Regions from separate parts of the Rhodopseudomonas telluris genome, predicted to be linked through region 1. Evidence: riboswitches for the same ligand, from Rfam matches in the RefSeq annotation. Region 1 holds a riboswitch; each other region holds the start of a gene.

Region 1 (5,231 bases):
CGCCGAAGTCGGCGTGCACCTCAGGATGACGAACGCGAGGACTTATCATCGTGTCAGGCGCCAGCCAGCGCGCGCCGCGCGGCGTCGGTGTCGAAGCCTTTGAGGCCGATTACCACCAGGTGGTCGGCGCGGGCGGCGTCGGGGCGGGCGAAAGCGAGGTCGATTCGGGTGCCGACGGCCTGCACCACGACCGGCGCGGGCTTGCCGGCAACCCGGCCGTGGCCCTTGACGCGCAGCACGCCGTCGAGCCCGAGCGCCGCATCGACGCGGCTGCGCATCGCGTCGAGCGTGTCGGCCGGCTGCGGCGTCACCACGATCGAGTCGAAATCGTCGTGGTCGTGTTCCTCGCCCTCGGGATGATGACCGACGCGCGATGCGAGGTCGTCCTCGGCGGCGGAATCGAGACCGATCAGCACCGACGGCGCCAGCGTGCCGTGCGAGCGGATGATGCGGACGTTCGGCCGTAGCCGGCTTGCCAGCTTCGCTTCGAGCGCGTCGAGCTGATCGGGCGAAACGAGGTCGCTCTTCGACAGCACCACGAGATCGGCGCAGGCGAGCTGATCCTCGAACACTTCCTCGACCGGATCGTCATGGGTGGCGTCGCGCTTCGCCTTGGTGGCGTCGTCGTCGAGCGGGATGCGGTTCTCGCTGAGCGCCAGCGCGTCCACCACGGTGACGACGCCGTCGGCGGTGGCGCGGGTCTTCACCGCCGGCCACGCGAACGCCTTCAGCAGCGGCTGCGGCAAGGCGAGGCCCGAGGTCTCGATCACGATCGCGTCGAGCGGGCGGTCACGGTTCAGCAGCTTCTCCATTGTCGGAATGAAATCGTCCGCCACCGTGCAGCAGATGCAGCCATTGGTGAGTTCGACGATGTCATCCGGCGCGCAGGCGGCGTCGCCGCAATCCTCGATCAGGCCGCCGTCGAAGCCGGCGTCGCCGAATTCGTTGACGATCACCGCGATGCGGCGGCCATTCGACTGCGTCAGCAGCGACCGCAGCAGCGTGGTCTTGCCGGCGCCGAGAAAGCCGGTCAGCACGGTGACGGGAATGCGGGCGGACATGTTAGTTCTCCTGCTTCAGCCACAGCGGCAGGCCGGCTGCGACGAACACGACTTGGGGGACGGTGGCGGCGACGATCTGGTTGAGGCGGCCCTGCGCGTCGCGGAAGGCGCGGCCGAGCGGCGTCTCCGGCACCAGGCCGAGGCCGACCTCGTTGGACACCATCACGATCGGCGCGGTGGCGACACCGAGATAGCGGGTCAGCCGCTTGGCCTCGACCTCGGGATCGCGGCCGGCCTCCATCAGGTTGAACAGCCACAGTGTCAGGCAGTCGACCAACACGGCGCGGCCGCGGCCGGCCTCGCGGGTCAGCGCATCGACCAGCGCGAGCGGCTCCTCGACGGTGGTCCAGCCGGAAAAGCCGCGGCGATTGCGGTGATGCGCGATGCGCTCGGCCATCTCGTCGTCGCTGCGCGTTGCGGTGGCGAGATAGATCTTGGTGAGGCCGCTGCCGGCGACCAGCTTCTCGCCGAACACCGACTTGCCGGAGCGGGCACCGCCGAGCACCAGCGTGGAGACGAGCGCGGTCATGTCGGCGCGCGTCCGTCGTCGGGCGACCAGCCGAGCGGCGGCAGCCGGCTCACCATGCCCTTGCGCAGCACCTCGGCGCGCTGCCGCCACGGCACCAGGCCGTAAGGGCTGTCACGATAGGATGCCGCGAACGACGCGATGGCTTCGGCGGCCGTCTCGGGGACGAGATCGCCGAACACGAAATTGTAGCCGTCCGCGCTCGACACCGCGACGGTGGTGGGGCGCTTGCACACGCTGAGGCATTGCACCGGGCGCACGCGGACGTCGGCGGCGTCGCCGAGCGCGGCGCGCATCGCGTCCAGCATCGGCGTGCCGGCGTTGGCGCCGTCGGCGGATTTGCAGGAGACGCAGACGCTGATCACCACAGGTCCGGTCGGCCGCGGTGTTCCGTCGGCATTGCCGGCAACAGCCGTGATGATGGGTTGGTCGGTGGGGCGGCTCACCATGCCCTCGCTCGCGGCTGCGCCGTCGGCGCCTGACAGCTTCGAGCTTTGTCGGACCGCGCGAGGTGACGAAGGATGCGTCACCGTGCTGCTTTCCGTCCGGTGCACCCCGCCCCGACGCCTCCAAAGCACTGTTCGCGATGGCAGGTCTCCTGGCTCGCGAGTCGCTGCCCTGTCGCCGCCTTCCCAGGCTCCTGTCGTCAGGAGTGTCCCAGTGGCAGAGGCGCGGGCTCGTCGCTTACAGTTGCGGGGGCAGCACCGGGATTGAGCCGACCAACGTCGCTCGCACCGGATTCCCTTTTCACCTTCCTTGCGGAAGGACCATCATCGGTCACGGTATCTGCGGCCACCGCCGGGGTCAACCGCGCGGAAGGTGGTGTTGACGTACGCGCCGACTTCCGCCACTTGCGCAGGTTCACGATACACAGAGGCCGACCATGCCGACAGACACTCTCGTTGCCTGGCAGCCGCCGACGATCGCGCCGGTGGACCGCGCGACCGAAACCGCGCTGCGCGCGCGAATCGACGGCAAGGCCAAGCCGCCGGGCTCGCTCGGCCGCATCGAGGACCTGGCGGTCGCGCTCGGCGCGATACGGCATCCGGCGGAGCCGCGGTGCGACAATGCAGTGCTGATGGTGTTCGCCGGCGACCATGGCCTCACTGCCGAGGGCGTGTCGCAATATCCCTCCGCCGTTACGGTGGCGATGGTGATGACCTATCTGGCCGGCAAGGCTTGCGCCAACGCGTTCGCGGCCGGCAGTCATGTCGACGTCCGGGTGATCGACGCCGGCGTCGCCGCCGAACTGCCGAATCATCCCGACCTGATCGACGCCAAGGTGCGGATGGGCACCGGCAACGCCGCGCGCGAGCCGGCGATGACGCCGGACGAGGCGGCGCTGGCGCTGAATCGCGGTGCCGAGCTGGCGATCGCGGAGATCAAGGCCGGCGCCGAGATCATCGCGCTCGGCGAGATGGGGATCGGCAACACCGCGTCGTCGTCGCTGCTGCTGCACCGCCTGGGGCCGGCGCCGCTCGATGCCTGTATCGGCGTCGGCGCCGGGCAGGACGCGCCCGGCATGGCGAAGAAGCGGGCCGCGATCGAGATGGCGGCCGCGCGCAGCGCGGCGACCGCGCCGTTCGAGGTGCTGTGCGAATTCGGCGGTCTGGAAATCGCCATGATGGCGGGCGCCATCCTCGGCGCGGCATCGCAGCGCCGGCCGGTGATCGTCGATGGCTTCATCGCCACCGCGGCCGCGCTGCTCGCGGTGCGGCTGGCGCCGGCGGCGCGCGGCTACTGCGTGTTCGCGCATCGCTCCGCCGAGCGCGGCCACGATCTCGCGCTTCAGGCGCTCGAAGCCAGGCCCCTGCTGGATCTCGAGCTGCGGCTCGGCGAAGGCACCGGCGCGATCCTCGCGATCCCGCTGCTGCGCGCTGCGGCGCGGCTGATGACCGATGTGGCGGACCTGTCCGATGTCCTGGCGGGCAAACTGTAAGGCGATCAGGAGAGCAGCATGAGCGTGGATCACGACGTCGCCAGGCTCAATGCGGAGCCGCCGGTATTCGATGCTGTGTTTCAGCAGAAGCTGGCCGAGCTGATCGCGTGGCGGCGCGACGTGCGCCGCTTCAAGCCTGATCCGGTCGATCCGGCGCTGGTCGAGCATCTGCTCGATCTCGCCCAGCTCTCGCCGTCGGTCGGCAACAGCCAGCCGTGGCGCTGGGTCAGCGTCGACAGCGCGCCGATGCGCGCCAGGATGCGCGACAATTTTGTCCGCTGCAACGAGATGGCGGCAAGCGTCTATCGCGGCCAGCGCGCCGCGCAGTATGCGCAGCTCAAGCTCGAAGGCATGGACGTCGCGCCGCGGCAATTCGCGCTGTTCTGCGACCGCGCGACGCCGCAGGGGCTCGGCGTCGGCCGCCAGACCATGCCGGAAGCGCTGGATTACTCGGTGGTGACGATGATCGAGACGTTCTGGCTGGCAGCACGCGCGCTCGGTCTCGGCGTCGGCTGGGTCTCGATCCTCGATCCGGGGTCGGCGACGGCCGATCTGGATGTGCCGGCGGACTGGAAGTTCATCGCCTATCTGTGCGTCGGCTGGCCGGTCGAGGAGCACGTCGACCCCGAACTCGTCCGCCTCCATTGGCAGGACCGCACCTCGGTCGGGCGCGGCGTGCTGTATCGCTGAAGCGTTAGTACGCGATCGTACTGATCGCGGCGGGTTTTTAACAGTCGTTAAGCAAAGCGGCTGTCCGCTCCCGGCTTTTGCAAGAAGTTGTCACAATTTGTCTGAATAGTCCGGCCCGTTCCGACAATGGAGGACCGGACATGATCTTTTCACGCCTACCCCGCATCGGCATTGCCACCCTGGCTGCGACCACACTGCTGTCCGCGTCGGCCATGGCCAACAATCAAGGCCAGCAGCGCAACGCCGCCGAGGCGACGTCGAACGGCTGCAGCTCCTACATGAAGGCGCCGGACGGAAGCTGGACGCCCATTCCCTGCAGCGAAGCCGGCGCCAGCGCATCCGCGGCGCGTCGCACCAACACCCGGACGACCGAAAAGGCCGACTAGCTGTCGGCGAGATCAGGCGCTGTCGGACTGATCACCGGGGCGACGCCATGGTGAGGGGGCGGGTACCGCCGCCTCGAACCATTGCGCACTGCACCGCGTCTCAGTGCCTTCTAGAGCGCGTCGTATGCGCATAGCTTCTGTCGTGCCCGGCTCATCCCAGCCTCTACGGTCGTCTCGCGTTTCGGCTGCAACACGTCGATGCCCGGCACAAGGCCGGGCATGACGGGTGGAAACGGGGCTAGCTGATTGCAAAGCCTCTCAGCCGATGAAGCGCCTAGGTGCGCTTGGTTCGCTCTTCGGTGCGCTTCGGGCTCGGACGGATCAGCAGCGGGAAGCCGGAAAAGAACGTATCGGAATCGATCAGTTCCGGGATTCCGAGCAACTGCGACAGCGTGCGTGGGCCGGTTCTGACGCCTTCATGCGAGCCGTTGCGGTGAGGCGGGGTCGGCTTGGCAGTGGCCTCGGGAGGCGCGCTGCGCGCTGCCGCGGGTGATACGGTCGGAGGCGCCTCGGCGACCGCCGGCTTCGCAGCTGCGGCCGACCTGCCCGACGGTGGTCCGCTGCGGGCGTGGCGGTTCAGGATCTCCTCGGCCCGCAGCCCGGTGCCGAACGCAGGCTCGAGCCGTAGC
Region 2 (5,231 bases), on a different contig from region 1:
ATGTCGAGCGGCACGCGCTCGAGGCCGCGGAACGCGAGGATCTTGGTGATGCGGCCCTGTTCGACCAGCTTGCCGTCACGCGACAGCACCTTGACGGCCTGGTTCGGCTTCAACGTGCCCGACGCGATGCGGCCGGTGATGATGCGGCCGAGGTAGGGGTTGGCTTCGAGGATGGTACCGAGCAGGCGGAACGGGCCGTCTTCCACCACCGGCGGGTGGACGTGCTTGAGCACGAGCTCGAACAGCGGCTTCATGCCTTCGCTCGAATCGCCGTCCGGCTTGTCCGACATCCAGCCGTTCTTGCCCGAGCCGTACAGGATCGGGAAGTCGAGCTGCTCGTCGGTGGCGTCGAGCGCTGCGAACAGGTCGAACACTTCGTTGACGACTTCGGTGACGCGCGCGTCGGAGCGGTCAACCTTGTTGATGGCGACGATCGGCTTGAGGCCGAGCTTCAGCGCCTTGCCGACCACGAACTTGGTCTGCGGCATCGGGCCTTCGGCGGCGTCGACCAGCACGATCACGCCGTCGACCATCGACAAGATGCGTTCGACCTCGCCGCCGAAATCGGCGTGGCCGGGGGTGTCGACGATGTTGATATGCGTCTCGCCCCACACCACCGAGGTGCACTTGGCCAGAATGGTGATACCGCGCTCGCGCTCGAGATCGTTCGAGTCCATCGCCCGTTCGACCTGGCGCTGGTTGTCGCGATAGGTGCCGGACTGCTGCAGCAGCTTGTCGACGAGGGTGGTCTTGCCGTGGTCGACGTGGGCGATAATGGCGATGTTACGGAGGTTCATGGGCTCTCTGTCGGGTCCTGCGGCCGGTTGCCAAGCATCAGCGCGATTGCAGGCACACCACGGGATGCGCCGGAGGCGCGCCGCAGTCTGCCGATGTCTGAAACGCGCGGGGCAATTCCAAAAAACAGGCCCGGCCAAATGAGGGCCGGGCACTTGCACGCGTTGCGACGCAATATACTCAAAAATCGCGAAAAATCAATGACGGTCGGGACTTTTATGATTTCTCGTGCGCCGTCCAAGGCTTGCGCGGCCCCTGCGGGCCATTCCCCGAGCGCTGATCGAGGTGCGCTCCAAAGGTATTGCCGCGCTGCTCTGCGTTGACCCGAAGTCCCGCTTTTCCTGACAGCTCCGGGGGCGACTCGTGGTGGGGACTTGCCGAAAAATACGTAACGTTATAACATTACATACCCTGGATTCCTCTCCTGAAGGCTTCCCATGATCGACCTTGTGCCGGACTCCGTTAAGTCCGAGCTCCCTCGCACGCGCGCACCCGCGCCACCGAAATCAATCTCAGCGCTCCTGCGGGCCCGCATGGGGATCGCGTCAGCGTCCGCGTTGACAGCCCGCCACGCCGCCCCCTACGGTAGCCGGCGACGGTTCCCGCAAGGGATCAATAGGGAATGCGGTGAGGGTTTTCAGGAATCCGAATCCGCGGCTGCCCCCGCAACTGTGAGCGGCGAGCCTTTCGCCAAGCGCCACTGGGCCAAAAGCCCGGGAAGGCGGCGAAAGGCAGCGACCCGCGAGCCAGGAGACCTGCCGTCGTTCGTGGTCACACGCGAGCACATCGGGCGGGGTGTCCTGATGGGTGTCGAGCTGCAGCGTCCAACGCTGCGGTCAGACCTCGTTCGCGGTGACGTGCCACGTTTGCCGCGAGCAAATTCATGACTCCCGTTCTCAACGCCGCCGGGCGTAACCGGCGCCTCCTGTCGTCCGTTGCCTTGATTTCCCTGATCTGGCCGGCTGCCGGCCATGCCCAGACCGCCACGCGCGGGCTCGATCCGATCGTGGTCGAAGGCCAGAGCGCCCAGCCGTCGAAGCCGCGCGCGGCCGCCAATGCCGGCTCATCGCGCCAGCGTCGCCCGGCCGCGCGTTCCGCCGCGGCACCGGCGCCGGCCCCCACACCAACGCAGGCGGCCACGGCCAGCACCGCCGCGGCGCCGACCTTCAATCTCGGCACCCCGGCCTCCAGTGCGAGCCGGCTCAATCTGACGCCGCTGCAGACGCCGGCCAGCGTCGAGATCATCACCGCCGACACCATCGCCGAGCGCGGCCAGCACAACGTGATCGATGCGGTGACGCAGAACGCGGCCGGCTTCACCGCGAGCCCCGCGCCCGGCAATGGCGGGCTCGCCTTCAACACCCGCGGCTTCACCGGCAACGGCACGGTGATGTCGCTGTACGACGGCACCCGGATGTATGTCGGCTCGGGCACCATGACGTTCCCGTTCGACACCTGGACGGCGCAGCGCATCGAAGTGCTGCGCGGCCCGGCCTCGGTGATGTACGGCGAGGGCGCGATCGGCGGCGCCATCAACGTGATCCCGAAGAAGCCGTCGTGGCTGCCGCGCAACGAGGCCGAGCTCTCGCTCGATACCAACCTGACGCGGCGGCTTGCAGTCGATTCGGCCGGCCCGATCAATCCGAACGTCAGCTACCGGCTCGCCGCGATCGGCAACATGTCGGACGGCTGGGTCGATCGTGACAAGACCTCGAACGTCGCGGTGTCCGGCTCGATCCGGGTGCAGGCGGCCGACAATCTCGCCTTCACGCTGAGCGAGGACTACGCCGACCGCAGCCCGTCGCGCTATTTCGGCACGCCGCTGGTGAACGGCCGGCTCGACGAGTCGCTGCGCTTCCAGAACTACAATGTCGGCGACGCGTCGATCCGCTATCGCGACAACTGGACCCAGCTCAAGACCGAATGGGACGTCGCCGAAGGCGTCTCGGTGAAGAACGTCACCTATTATCTCAGCACACACCGGCACTGGAAGGACGTCGAGAGCTACGCGTTCAATCCGGCGACGGGGCAGATCAACCGCAGCTCCTATATCGAGATCTTCCACGACCAGGAGCAGGTCGGCAACCGCTTCGACACCACGCTGCGCGGCCATCTGTTCGGCCTCGCCAACGAGTTCGTCGCCGGCTTCGACGTCAATCGCATCACCTTCACCCACACCAACAACTCGCCCTATGCGGGCACGTCCTCGGTCACGCCTTACAATTTCGATCCAGGCTATTTCCTGCCGGTGAGCCCGACGCGGCCGAGCTTCCATACGCAGACGATGCAGTACGGCCTGTTCGCCGAAAACCGTCTCAGCCTCACCGATCAGTTGGCGGTGGTCGGCGGCGTGCGATCGGACCATCCGACCGTCGAGCGCACCGACTTCCTGACGCCCTCCAACAGTTTCGAAAAGACTTACTCGGCTCCGAGCTGGCGGGCCGGTCTGGTGTACACGCCGATCAAGGATCTGGCATTCTACGGCCAGTATTCGACCGCGGTCGATCCGGTCACCAACCTGATCACCATGACGGGCGTCAACCGCGATTTCGCGCTGTCGACCGGCAAGCAGGTGGAGATCGGCGTCAAGCAGCAGCTCGCCGGTGGCCGCGCCGAATGGACGCTGGCGGCGTATCAGATCGTCAAGAACAACCTCTTGGCGCGCGACCCGCAAAATCCGGCCAACACCAACCCGCTGCAGATCGGCCAGCAATCCTCGCGCGGCATCGAGGCCTCGGCGGGTTTCAAGGTGACGGAGACGCTGCGGCTCGACGCCAATGTCGCGGTGCTGCGCGCCAAATACGACGACTTCGTCCAGGTCGTCGGCGGCAAGGCGGTGAACTATGCCGGCAACGTGCCGGCCAACGTGCCGCAAGTGGTCAGCAACATCTGGGCGACCTGGGCGTTCGCGCCGGGCTGGTCGGCCAACGCGGGCGTGCAACTCGTCGGTGATACCTGGGCCGACAATGCCAACACGCTGGTGCGGCCGGCCTACAATGTCGTCAACGCCGGGCTGATGTGGAAGCCGGACGCGCAGCAGACGTTTGCGCTGCGCGTCTACAATCTGTTCGACACGGTCTATGCGACCTCAGGCAACACCTCGCAGTGGTTGCTCGGCATGCCGCGCACTGCGGAGCTGTCGTATAACGTGAAGTTCTGACGATGCGCTCCGCCGTGCGGCGGCTGAAGCGGTGGCTGTATCTCGGCCACCGCTGGCTGGGTATCGCCAGCTGCGTGCTGTTCGCGATCTGGTTCGTCTCGGGCGTGGTGATGATGTACGTCGCCTTCCCGAGTCTGACGACGACCGAACGGCGCGCGGCGCTGCCCGATATCGCCTGGTCACGCGCCCTGCTGTCGCCCGACCAGGCGATGGCGGCGGCCGGGCTGTCGCGCTATCCGCGCGAGCTGCGGCTCGCGATGTTGGGCGACGAGCCGGTGTATCGGCTCGCCGGCTGGAAGGGGCCGCGGCAGACGATCTCGGCCGTGACCGGCCGGGCGATCACCGACGTCACGCCCGATCGGGCGCTCGCGGTGGCGCGGCATCATCCCGCCGCGGTGGCGCCGCGCCTGCTCGGCACGGTCGAGCGCGACCAATGGAGCGTGACGGCGCGGTTCGATCCGGACCGGCCGTTGTATCTGGTCGATCTCGGCGATGGGGCCGGCACCGAACTCTACGTGTCGTCGCGCAGCGGCGAAATCGTGCTCGACACCACGCGGCACGAGCGGGTCTGGAATTGGCTCGGCGCGATCCCGCACTGGATCTATCTGACCTTGCTGCGCCAGGACGCGCCGCTGTGGCGGCAGGTGGTGATGTGGATCTCCGGCATCTGCATGGGGACGGCGGTCAGCGGCATCTGGATCGGCTTGCTCCGCGCCGGCCTGCGCCGGCGCTACGCGTCCGGCCGCGTCACGCCGTATCGCGGCTGGATGGCCTGGCATCATGTCGGTGGCCTGGTCGCAGGCGTCGTGGTGCTGACCTGGATGTTCTCGGGCTGGCTATCGATGAATCCGTTCGGCTGGTTCGCCAGTCGCGGCGATCGCAGCGAAGCGCTGCAGCGCTATGCCGGTCACGATGCGCCGACCATCAAGGTGACCCTGCCGACGCGCGACCGGGCCGGCGTGGTCGAGGCCCGCTTTGTCTGGGTCGACGGCTCGGCGTTGATGTTGCTGGCGCATCGCGACGGATCGCAGACCACCGTCGATCCGCTCAGCGGCGCGGCGCGAACGCCGTCGGAAGACCGGTTGTTCGCGGCCGCCGCGCGGCTGCTGCCGGACGCGGCCATGACGCTGCAGCAGCGGCTGGAGCAACCGGACCTGTACTGGTACGCGCATCATCATACGCGCGTGCTGCCGGTGCTGCGCGCAGGCTTCGACGACGCGGCGCAGAGCTGGGTCTATGTCGATCCGGCCACCGGCGAGATCCTCGGCTGGAGCGA
Region 3 (5,231 bases), on a different contig from region 1:
TCGTTGTCCATGAAGCGGCTGCTCCAAACCCGCGCGGTGGCATCGAACACGACGTATTTCTGCCAGACGTTCCAGGTCACGCCGGCATTCGCCGTATAGCGCGACACCAGCGGCACGTCGTTGCCGGAGAGCGGGCCCTCGCGGAACGTCGCCCGCGTATAGGCTGCGCCGCTGCGCAGCAGCAAATTGTCGCTGATCCGCACCGACGAGCTGGTCTCGGCCCCGGTGCGACGCGTCGGATCGAGGTTGGTGTTGTAGAAGTTCACCGGGTCGTAGCGGATCTCGTTGGTCAGATCCATGTTGTAGACGCTGGTCTGCATCTCGAACGGGCCGGACTTGATCCGGAAGCCGCCTTCGACGTCGACCGAGGTCTGGGTCTTCAGCGCGAAGGTGCCCGGAATCGGATTGAAGAACGCATCATAAGACGGACCCGAGGCGACGCGCTCGTCGACATTCGGCGTGCGGAACGCGCGCGCTCCGCGGGCGAACACGCTGAACACGTCGTTGAAGCGATGCTCGAGGCCGACATGCAGCGCATGCTGGGTCTCGGTGCTGTTCAGCGGCTGCGCCTGCGCTTCGCCGAAATAGCCCGGCGCCAGCGGATTGAGCCGGTCGGCGGCGTCGACCTTCACGCTCTGCACCCGGCCGCCATACGAGAAGTCGGTGCTCGGCAGCACGGCGATGGTCTGCTGCCAATAACCGGCCAGCGTCTTCTGCGACAGATTGTAGACGTGCACCGGCGGCGTGCCGCGATACTGGCCGCGGTCGGAATCATAGGTCGCGTCGTAATAGTCGAGGCCCGTGAGGATCTTCGACGGCAGGCCGAAGAACGCGTTCTTGATGCTAAGCCGCGGCGTGATCGACCAGGTCTGGAGATGCGCGTCGAACCAGCTCGCGTTGAAGCTCTGCAGCGGCACGTCGCCGAAATAGCCGGCCTGTTGCCGCTTGTCGCGGACGCCGCCATCGACGATCAGCTCGGCGCCGTCCCACAGCGATTTGGTGAAGCCGGCGGTGAGGTTGGCGCCCTGCTTGTCGGCGAAGTTGAACGGCGTGCTGGTGCCGCTGCGGTCGGTCTGCAGCTGGTTGACGCCGATCGAGGGATCGACGATCCGCGAGCCGGGCAGACCGAGACGCTGGTTGTCGCCGGAGATGTTGAGGAACGCGCTGAGATCGCCGGTGGTGTAGCGCAGTTCGCCGATCGCGTTGTTCTGTTCCAGCGCGTTGTTGGAGCGGTAGCCGTCGGAGCGGACGCCGTTGGCGAACGCAGAGGTCGACCACGGCCCGGAATTGAACGCCGCCGACACCGCGGCGAGTCGCTGGTTGAATGAGCCGACGCCGCCTTCGGCGCGGAACGTCGCGGGCGGGCCGCCGGTGCCGCTCTTGGTGACGATGTTGATGACGCCGCCGACCGCGTTGTCGCCGTACAGCACGGCGCCGCTGCCGCCGCGGGTGATCTCGATGCGCTCGATCGACTGCAGCGGGATGCTCGACAGGTCGACGCCCTGCAGGTCGAGGTCGTTGAGGCGGCGGCCGTTGATCAGGAACAGCGTGTTCGAGGTCGCGGTGGCGCCGAAGCCGCGCAAATCGACCGACGAGCCGGTGCCGTTGACGCCGCCATACAGCGACGTGGTCTGCACGCCGGGCGTCTGCGCGATGATGTCCTGCACGGTCTGCGCCGGCGAATGCGCGATGTCGTCGGCGGTGATCACTGTGCTCGAGGTGCCGACGATCGCGTCGGAGGTGCGCGTCGCGGTGACGTTGATGGCGGGCAGCATGTCCTGCGCGGCCGCAGGCGCGAGCGTGGCGAACAGGCTGGAAGCCAGGATGGTGGAGCACAGCAGCGCGCGCGTGCGCGGTGCAGCGGAGTGAGAAGACGGCATGGATAACCTCGGCCGGACGTTCAGTGGCACGTCACAGCGAACGAGGGATCACCATGCTTGCGCGGGTGAAACCAATGCCTGCAATTCCCGACCGGCACTCTCGCGTGTGACCACGAATGACGGCAGGTCTCCTGGCTCGCGGGTGATATCTTCCGTCGCCTTCCCAGGGCCGAGGTCCCAGTGGCATTCCGACAGAAGTCGAACCGCTTACAGTTGCGGGAACAGCTGCGGCCTGAGAGCGTGAAGCTCCGCACCGCATTCCCTTTTCATCCTCGTGAGAGGAACCGTCACATTCAACTAGAAGTATCGGACGGCGTGGAGTCAATTCGCCGTTGGCGGTGGCCGGCCCGGTTGCTGCGCTCGCCGGTGGGATTGTCCGCGGCTGTTGCTTGCGAGTAACAATGCGGCTTGATCCAGCTCAACAAGGCGCGGTGACGATGGCGGACTATGTGGTCGAATTCGGCAAGGACGGTCGGCCTGTCGAATCCGATGGGCGGCTCGATGCCGCCGCGTTTCATCGCAATCAGCAGGCGATCCGCGATGTGCTCGCGCGCCTGCTGCACGGCGTCGCGGGCGACGTGTTGGAGGCCGGCAGCGGCACCGGCCAGCATGTGGTCGCCTTCGCGCGTCAACATCCCGAGATCGTCTGGTGGCCGAGCGACATCCATCCGCAGCATCTGAGCAGCATCGCCGCATGGCGCGCGCACTCCGGGCTCGCCAATATCCGGGAGCCGCGGCGGATCGATCTGTCCGATCCGGCATGGCCCGCCGGGATGGTGAGCGACGGCGATCCCGCCTCGCTCGCCGCGACGTTCAGCGCCAATGTGGTGCACATCGCACCGTGGCCGGTGGCGCAGGGGCTGTTCGCCGGCGCGGCCCGGCTGTTGCGGCCGGACGGCCAACTCATCCTCTACGGCCCGTTCAAGCAGGACGGCCAGCACACCGCGCCGAGCAATGCGGCGTTCGACGCCAGCCTGCGCGCCGCCAATCCCGATTGGGGCGTGCGCGATGTCGGCGAGCTGGAGCAGCTCGGCGCGGAGCACGGCCTGCGCCTGACCGAGATCATCGCGATGCCGGCCAACAATCTCATCCTGGGCTTCGCCCGCAGCGGCGAAAGCGGAAGGCCGCGCATAGGTTAGCCGCGCCTGCGGCAGTTGATCGCAGACCGTCGCCGCCTATGATGCCGGCCGATTCCACGGCCCGGCGATGCACCGGCCGGATGAAGGGCGAAACACCCGATGGTTGACGCGACCGCGACCTGCGAGATTTCCGACGACGCGCGGGCGCGCTCCAACGTCTGGCGGCTCGCCGCCGCGCAGGCGCTGACCGGCGCCAATGCGGCGGTGATCTTCGCCACCGGTGCGATCATCGGCGCGCAGCTGGCGCCGAGCGTCGCGCTCGCCACCGTGCCGATCTCGATGTACGTGGTCGGCCTCGCGGCCGGCACGCTGCCGACCGGCGCGATCGCGCGCCGCTATGGCCGCCGCGCCTCGTTCATGATCGGCGCCGGCTGCGGCGCGGCTGCCGGTGCGCTCGGTGCGCTGGCCATTCTGTACGGCTCGTTCGCGCTGTTCTGCGTCGCGACCTTCCTCGGCGGGCTGTATGGCGCGGTGGCGCAATCCTATCGGTTCGCCGCCGCCGATGGCGCCAGCGCCGACTATCGCCCGAAGGCGGTGTCGTGGGTGATGGCCGGCGGCGTGTTCGCCGGCGTACTCGGTCCGCAGCTGGTGCAGTGGACCATGGAGATCTGGCAGCCTTATCTGTTCGCCTTCAGCTACGTGGTGCAGGCCGCGGTGGCGCTGATCGCCATGGCGGTGCTGTGGAGCGTCGATGCGCCGAAGCCGCAGCCGGCCGATCTCGCCGGCGGCCGGCCGCTGCTACAGATCGTGCGGCAGCCGCGCTTCATCGCCGCGGCGCTGTGCGGCGTCATCGCCTATCCGATGATGAATCTGGTGATGACCTCGGCGCCGCTGGCAATGCAGATGTGCGGCTTGCCGGTCAGCGATTCGAACTTCGGCCTGCAATGGCACATCGTGGCGATGTACGCGCCGAGTTTCGTCACCGGCTCGCTGATCGCCAGGTTCGGCGCGCCGCGCGTGGTCGCGCTGGGGCTGGTGCTGGAAGCGGCGGGCGCCTCGATCGGCATCATGGGCATCTCCGCCCCGCATTTCTGGGCGACCCTGTTCGTCATCGGCGTCGGCTGGAACTTCGCCTTCGTCGGCGCCTCCGCGCTGGTGCTGGAGACGCATCAGCCGAGCGAGAAGAACAAGGTGCAGGCGTTCAACGATTTCCTGGTGTTCGGCATGATGGCGCTGGGCTCGTTCTCGTCGGGGCAACTGCTGGCGAACTATGGCTGGACCACCGTCAATCTCACGGTGTTCCCGCCGGTGCTGCTCGGCCTCATCGTGCTGGCAATCAGCGGCTGGGCGAAATCGCGCAAGCCAATCGCCGCGCAAGCCGTCGAACTCGCCGACCGGGGCGTCTGACTGCGACAACTAAACGACCCGGCCGCAAAGCGCCGGCGAGGGGGAAACGATGGCGCGCTGCGCGATGTTGGCTGATCGCCCGCGATGACCGGATCGATCCCCGACGAGACCTCGATCCGCTATGAGGGCTGGCGCATCGTCGCGGTGTGTTTCGCGGTCGCGACCTTCAGCTGGGCCCTCGGCTTCTACGGCCAGTCGGTGTATCTCGCCGAGCTGCAGCGCCTGCACGGCTGGCCGGCGTCGCTGATCTCGACCGCGACGACGTTCTTCTATCTCGGCGGTGCGCTGCTGGTCGCCTTCGTGGGCGACGCGATCCGCCGCGTCGGACCGAAGACCTGCCTGCTCGGCGGTCTCGCGGCGACCGCGCTCGGCACCGCGCTGCTCGGTCGTATCGATGCGCCCTGGCAGCTCTACGGCATCTACGTGCTGCTGGCGATCGGCTGGGCCGGCACCAGCCTCGGCGCGATCACCAGCACGCTCGGGCTGTGGTTCGACAAGCGCCGCGGCATGGCGATCAGCCTGGCGCTGAACGGCGCCAGCTTCGGCGGCATCGCCGGCGTGCCATTGCTGGTGCTGGCGATCGGCCATCTCGGTTTCGCCGGCGCGACGCTGGCGGCGGCGCTGGCGTCGCTGCTGCTGATCGCACCGCTGGTGATGGTGTTCGTCGGACGTCCGCCATTGCATCATGCGAGCCACGCAGGAGCGGGCGCCGTGCAGGCGCTGTCGTCGGGTGCGATCCGGCGCCACGCGCTGCGTGACACCAACTTCCTGATCGTCACCATCGCGTTCGCGCTGGTGCTGTTCGCGCAGGTGGGCTTCATCGTTCACGTCATCGCGTATCTGGATCCGCTGATCGGCCGCGAGC
Region 4 (5,231 bases), 1.1 Mb from region 1:
GTCTCGGCGTGACACTGTACTTCGCCTCGCAGGGCGCCGCGAAAGTCGGCGGCCCGGTGCTCGCCGCGAGCGCGCGGCTGATGCTGGTGGCGATCGGCGGCACCGCGCTGATGATCAGCGGCGCGCCGTCGTGGACGCTGTTCGCCCTGGTGACGGCGGCGATGGTGGTTTACGGGCTGGGCACCGTGACGGCGATTCATCTGACACGCTGGGTCAAATGAATCCTGCGGACCTCCGTATCTTGTGTCTGTTTGTGTCCGTCATGCCTTTGCCACGAATCCGGCTCCTCTGCTAAGGCATGCGCTGCACCGCACCGACGCGACGTGCTGCGCACTGGACGATGCCTGGAGGATAGATGACCACCCGATCCGCACTCTTCGCCGCTGCATTGCTCGCTGCGCTGGCGCCTGCCGCTGCGCTCGCGCAATCAGCGCCCGGCCCGCAGGGCACCTGGCTGACTCAGGCCGGCGACGCCAAGGTGCGTATCAAGAGCTGTGGCCCGGCCCTGTGCGGCACGATCATCTGGCTGAAGCAGCCGATCGATCCCAACACCGGCAAGCCGCAGGTCGACGACAAGAACCCGGATCCGGCCCGCGCCTCACGCCCGGTGATCGGGCTGCAGATCTTCGGCGACATGCGGCCGGTGTCGCAGGGCAAATGGTCGGGCCACATCTACAACGCCGACGACGGCAAGACCTACGAGGCCAACCTGTCGCACACAGGCCCGACCTCGCTGCATGTCGAGGGCTGCGTCGGCTCGCTGTGCGGCGGCGAGAACTGGACCTTCGAGGGACGCTGACGATCGGCGGCGCGCCTCACGCGCGCATCGCCTTCAGCGCCACCGCCGCGGCGGCATAGCCGCCGCCTGCGCCGTCGACGAAATGCACATGATCGCTGCGCGCCGCCGACGGCGTGAAGCAGGTCATCATCGCCGCGTCCTGGCGAAACACGCCGTAACGGGCGATGCCCGCGGCGGCGGCCTCCGCCAGCCGCTGCTCCAGCGCGTCGGCGACATCGGGCGGACAATCCAGGATCATCCGCAATCCGTCGTCGTATTTGCGGAAGTCGGAATTCTCCGGCACCTGCGCCATATAGGTTTGCGGCACGAAGCCTCGGAAGCTGATGCCGAACCGCATGATCACATAGACGAACAGCGTCCAGAGCAGAACGCCGACGCGGCGCAGCAGCAACGGACCGCCGCCGGCTGCCCGCGCTTCCAGCTCGAAGCCCGCGGGTGGCCATCGCATCGTCGGCCCCTGAGACGGCACGGGCCGGCCGGCGTCGGGACTGCGCTCGGTCAGGGCCACCACCTGTTCGACCAGCGCGCGAAACGCCGCGCTGTCGGCGCTGACGGTGGGCACCAGCAGCAGCGTCAGGATCACGCCGTGGGCCGCCGGGATCGTCTCGAACCGGCACGACAAACCACTGAGATCGGGCATCGTCCCGGCAGGAGCCGGATCGATCAGGAATTCGCCGCGTTTCATCGCGGCTTCCGCCCAGCCGAGACCGCCGCCCGCAAACATCGCGTAGCGAACATGCGGCGACGGCGCGAACCGCGCGATGCGGACGTCGAGCCCGCGATCCCGGATCGTTGCGACCGGCACCAACGCGATGCGCAGCGTCAGCTCGAGTTCGTCGCGGACCCAGGCGGCCGCGGCCGCCATCGCATCACGGGCCACGGCGAGATCGTGCGGCGCGACCGCGAAGCTCGCGCCGTCGCCGCCGAACACAAACGGAAAATCGCGACCCTGCAGCGCGTTGGCAATCGCCGCGATCACCGAGGCGCCCGCCATGTTGACGGCCTTGTAGCGCTGCGCGGCGATGGCCCCGGTGGAATTGACGATGTCGGCCGTCCCGACCACCCAATCGTCGGGCACCGAGGCGTAAAGCGCCGGGTCCATCAGGTTGGCGAACCCGGAGAACACCGGCACGCGGTCGTAGAACGAGTCGCTGTTCGCCACGGTCATAAACGCAAGCTCCAGTCGATGCCGCACAGATACGGCGTCGCCGGCCGCCGGTTTGCGTGGAAGCGGCCTCGGCCGCGATCAGTCACCTTTGGCGCAAAGCCCGAACATGGCCGTCACCGATCCCCGCACGCAACGCGTCAGGGTGATGTCGGTGTACAGGCCGTAGGCGAAAACCGCCAAGGCGAGCAGGACGATGATGCCGAGCGATTTCAAGCGATCCAGTTCCCTCTGCACGGCGGCCCGATCCGATGCCGGACGCCGCGTGGCCGATCCTCTCACAGCTTTGGCGGCGACTTAGAGCAGAATCGCGGCATGCCGATCAACCGCTTCGCATCCGGGCGCTCCTAAAATGCGCCGGCGGCGCGCTCGCCCGGCGCCGTTGCACCTTCGTCTGAACGCGCGCCCGACGGTGGCAACTAATGTTGCGCCGGGCGGTGCCGCGTGCTCTTGTGCGGCATCTTCGGTGCCCTTTCTCGAAAGGGTGAAACGGGAATGCGGTGAGGCGAGCGATCGCCGAGGCCGCGGCTGCCCCCGCAACTGTAAGCGGATCGTCTCCGATCACACCAGCCACTGCGGCCATTCTCCGGCCTCGGGAAGGCGATCGGGACAACATTCGCGAGCCAGGAGACCGGCCGGAGATCTGCGCAATGCCATTCGACGGTGGGTCGAAGAAGGACGTTCCGATGCCGCATCCGCTTCCGACGTAGTCCGTCCCCACAACAGCCGCGCCTGATCGCCGACCTCTGCGCATGCGCGCGCGGTGGCGCGACGCGATCTGCCGCTGGGCCGTGTCGCCCGCTCCGCATCCGAACGATCTTGCCTCGACGAATTCGTACCATGCACGCTCCCCTCGACCATTTCGCGACCTTGGCGGTCTCCGCCGTCGACAACTCGCTTGAACCCACGCTCCGCGCCCGGATCGACGGCAAGGCCAAGCCGCCGGGCTCGCTCGGCCGGCTGGAGGACCTCGCCGTCCAGCTCGGGCTGATCTGGCACCCGGCGCCGCCGCGCACCGATCGTGCGATGGTGTTCGTGTTCGCCGGCGATCACGGCCTCGCCGAAGACCACGTCTCGCCCTACCCGGCGAGCGTCACGCAGGCGATGGTCGCGGCCTATCTGGCGGGCTGTGCCGGCATGAACGTACTGGCGAAAGCCGCCGCGACCGAAGTGTGTGTGGTCGACGCCGGCATTGCGGCGGATGTGCCACCGCATCCCGGACTGATCGACCGCAAGATCGGCTACGGCACGCGCAATGCCAGTCGTGAGCCCGCGATGAGCATCGACGACGCCCGCCGCGCGCTCAGCGCCTCGATCGCACTGGTGTCCGACGCGATCGACGGCGGCATCGATATCGTGGCGATCGGCGAAATGGGCATCGGCAACACCACGTCGGCGGCGCTGATCGCGCATCGCCTCACCGGCACGCCGATCGGCGATTGCGTCGGCCGCGGCGCGGGGCTCGACGACGCTGGCGTCTTGCACAAGCGCGCCATCGCGCAAAAGGCGGCCGCGCGCACGGCAGCGAGCGCGCCGCTCGAGGTGCTGGCCGAATTCGGCGGCTACGAGATCGCCATGATGGCCGGCGCTGTGCTGGCCGCCGCGGCCAAGCGCCGGCCGGTGGTGATCGACGGCTTCATCGCCAGCGCCGCCGCGCTGGTCGCGGTGCGGCTGCATCCGGCCGCGCGGGCCTATTGCGTGTTCTCGCATCGCTCGGCCGAGCGCGGCCATGCCGTACTGCTGGAGGCGATGGCGGCGACGCCCTATCTCGATCTCGGCTTCCGGCTCGGCGAAGGCACCGGCGCGCTGATGGCGATCCCGCTGGTGCGGGCGGCCGCCGGCATTCTGACCGAGCTGGCGGACTTGTCCGACGTGCTGGCCGGCCGCCTTGGACAGACGCAGTGACGCCCGCACTCCGCCCGTTTTTCAACGCGCTGCAATTCATGACGATCCTGCCAGCGCCGCGCGCCGCGCAGTTCGACGATGGCTGGCTGCTCCCCGCCGCCAAGTACTTTCCTCTAGTCGGCGCGCTGATCGGCCTCTTCTGCGGCGGCGTGCTGATCGCGACGTCGGCGATCTGGTCGGGGCTGGTGCCGGCCGTGTTGTCGGTGATCGCCGGCGTGGCGCTCACCGGCGCGCTGCATGAGGACGGCATTGCCGACAGCGCGGATGGGCTGTTCGGCGGCCGCACGCGCGAGCAGCGGCTGACGATTATCAAGGACAGCCGGATCGGCAATTACGGCGCCGTCACACTGATCGCCAGCCTGATCATTCGCATCGCCGCGCTGGCGACACTGCCGCCCTGGGTCGGCGCCGCCGCGCTGGTCGCCAGCCACAGCCTCGGCCGCGCCGGTATCCTGGCCGCGATGTCGATGCTGCCTTATGCGGGCAATGTCGCGACCGCGAAGCTGAACTATCCGGACCAACGACTCGATCCGGCGAAGGCCATCGTCGCCATGCTGCTGACGCTGCTCGGGCTGGCGTGGCTGATCGCCGCCGAACCCGGCGCCGCCGCCTGCGGACTGATCGGCGCCGTCGCGCTGGGCGCATTGCCCGCGCTGGCCGCCGCACGGCTGATCGGCGGCTATGTCGGCGACGTCCTCGGCGCGACAGAACAACTCACGCAGATCGGCTTGCTGCTTGGCGTCGCGGCGCTAGCCGGCCATGGTTAGTTGCACACGCCATCCCCAACGTCATTCCGGGGCGCGCGCCCTTGGCGCGCGAACCCGGAATCTCTGCTCATCACGAAGCAATAGGACTTCCCGCCGATGCGCAAACTTCTCCTGATCGGCATGGGCCCCGGCGATCCCAACTACCTGACGCTGCAGGCCGTCGAGGCGCTGAACCGCGCCAGCGTGTTCTTCCTGCCCGACAAGGGCGCCGAGAAGGCCGAACTGAAAACCGCGCGCGAAGAGATCTGCCGACGTTTCATCAAGTCTCCGGACACCCGCTTCGTCAGCATCGACATCCCGCAGCGCGCACCGGCCGGCGATGACTATCGCGCGGTGGTCGACGACTGGCACGCCCGCATCGCCGCGCGCTACGAAGCGCTGCTGACGAGCGAACTCGCGGACGGCGCGTGCGGTGCGTTTCTGGTGTGGGGCGATCCGTCGCTCTACGACAGCACGCTGCGCATCCTCGATCGCCTGCGCGCGCAGGGGCTGGCGATCGACTACGAGATCATCCCCGGCATCACCGCCGTGCAGGCGCTGGCGGCGCGGCACCGCATCGCGCTCAACCGCATCGGCGAGCCGATCACCATCACCA

Evidence for each region. Region 1 has a riboswitch for cobalamin ahead of ACFFJ6_RS00370 (DUF1636 family protein). Riboswitches for the same ligand answer to the same signal wherever they lie in the genome.
Region 2: it holds a riboswitch for cobalamin, as region 1 does, so the genes downstream of both, ACFFJ6_RS10115 (TonB-dependent receptor) here and ACFFJ6_RS00370 (DUF1636 family protein) in region 1, are expected to answer to the same signal.
Region 3: it holds a riboswitch for cobalamin, as region 1 does, so the genes downstream of both, ACFFJ6_RS10545 (TonB-dependent receptor) here and ACFFJ6_RS00370 (DUF1636 family protein) in region 1, are expected to answer to the same signal.
Region 4: it holds a riboswitch for cobalamin, as region 1 does, so the genes downstream of both, cobT (nicotinate-nucleotide--dimethylbenzimidazole phosphoribosyltransferase) here and ACFFJ6_RS00370 (DUF1636 family protein) in region 1, are expected to answer to the same signal.

Annotation. Positions count from the first base shown of each region.
Region 1 is NZ_JBHLWM010000001.1:76,384-81,614, forward strand. It holds gene cobW (cobalamin biosynthesis protein CobW) at 54-1,061, opposite strand; gene cobU (bifunctional adenosylcobinamide kinase/adenosylcobinamide-phosphate guanylyltransferase) at 1,063-1,590, opposite strand; gene ACFFJ6_RS00370 (DUF1636 family protein) at 1,587-2,036, opposite strand; cobalamin riboswitch at 2,159-2,374, opposite strand; gene cobT (nicotinate-nucleotide--dimethylbenzimidazole phosphoribosyltransferase) at 2,471-3,526, shown strand; gene bluB (5,6-dimethylbenzimidazole synthase) at 3,545-4,216, shown strand; gene ACFFJ6_RS00385 (hypothetical protein) at 4,357-4,602, shown strand; gene ACFFJ6_RS00390 (hypothetical protein) at 4,877-5,231, opposite strand, start outside.
Region 2 is NZ_JBHLWM010000004.1:39,031-44,261, forward strand. It holds gene typA (translational GTPase TypA) at 1-797, opposite strand, end outside; cobalamin riboswitch at 1,375-1,572, shown strand; gene ACFFJ6_RS10115 (TonB-dependent receptor) at 1,679-3,955, shown strand; gene ACFFJ6_RS10120 (PepSY domain-containing protein) at 3,958-5,231, shown strand, end outside.
Region 3 is NZ_JBHLWM010000004.1:138,953-144,183, forward strand. It holds gene ACFFJ6_RS10545 (TonB-dependent receptor) at 1-1,880, opposite strand, end outside; cobalamin riboswitch at 1,985-2,184, opposite strand; gene ACFFJ6_RS10550 (DUF938 domain-containing protein) at 2,318-3,019, shown strand; gene ACFFJ6_RS10555 (MFS transporter) at 3,119-4,366, shown strand; gene ACFFJ6_RS10560 (MFS transporter) at 4,451-5,231, shown strand, end outside.
Region 4 is NZ_JBHLWM010000001.1:1,195,880-1,201,110, reverse strand. It holds gene ACFFJ6_RS05490 (MATE family efflux transporter) at 1-221, shown strand, start outside; gene ACFFJ6_RS05485 (DUF2147 domain-containing protein) at 356-799, shown strand; gene ACFFJ6_RS05480 (DUF3095 domain-containing protein) at 816-1,967, opposite strand; gene ACFFJ6_RS05475 (hypothetical protein) at 2,046-2,201, opposite strand; cobalamin riboswitch at 2,412-2,618, shown strand; gene cobT (nicotinate-nucleotide--dimethylbenzimidazole phosphoribosyltransferase) at 2,805-3,869, shown strand; gene cobS (adenosylcobinamide-GDP ribazoletransferase) at 3,866-4,636, shown strand; gene cobF (precorrin-6A synthase (deacetylating)) at 4,733-5,231, shown strand, end outside.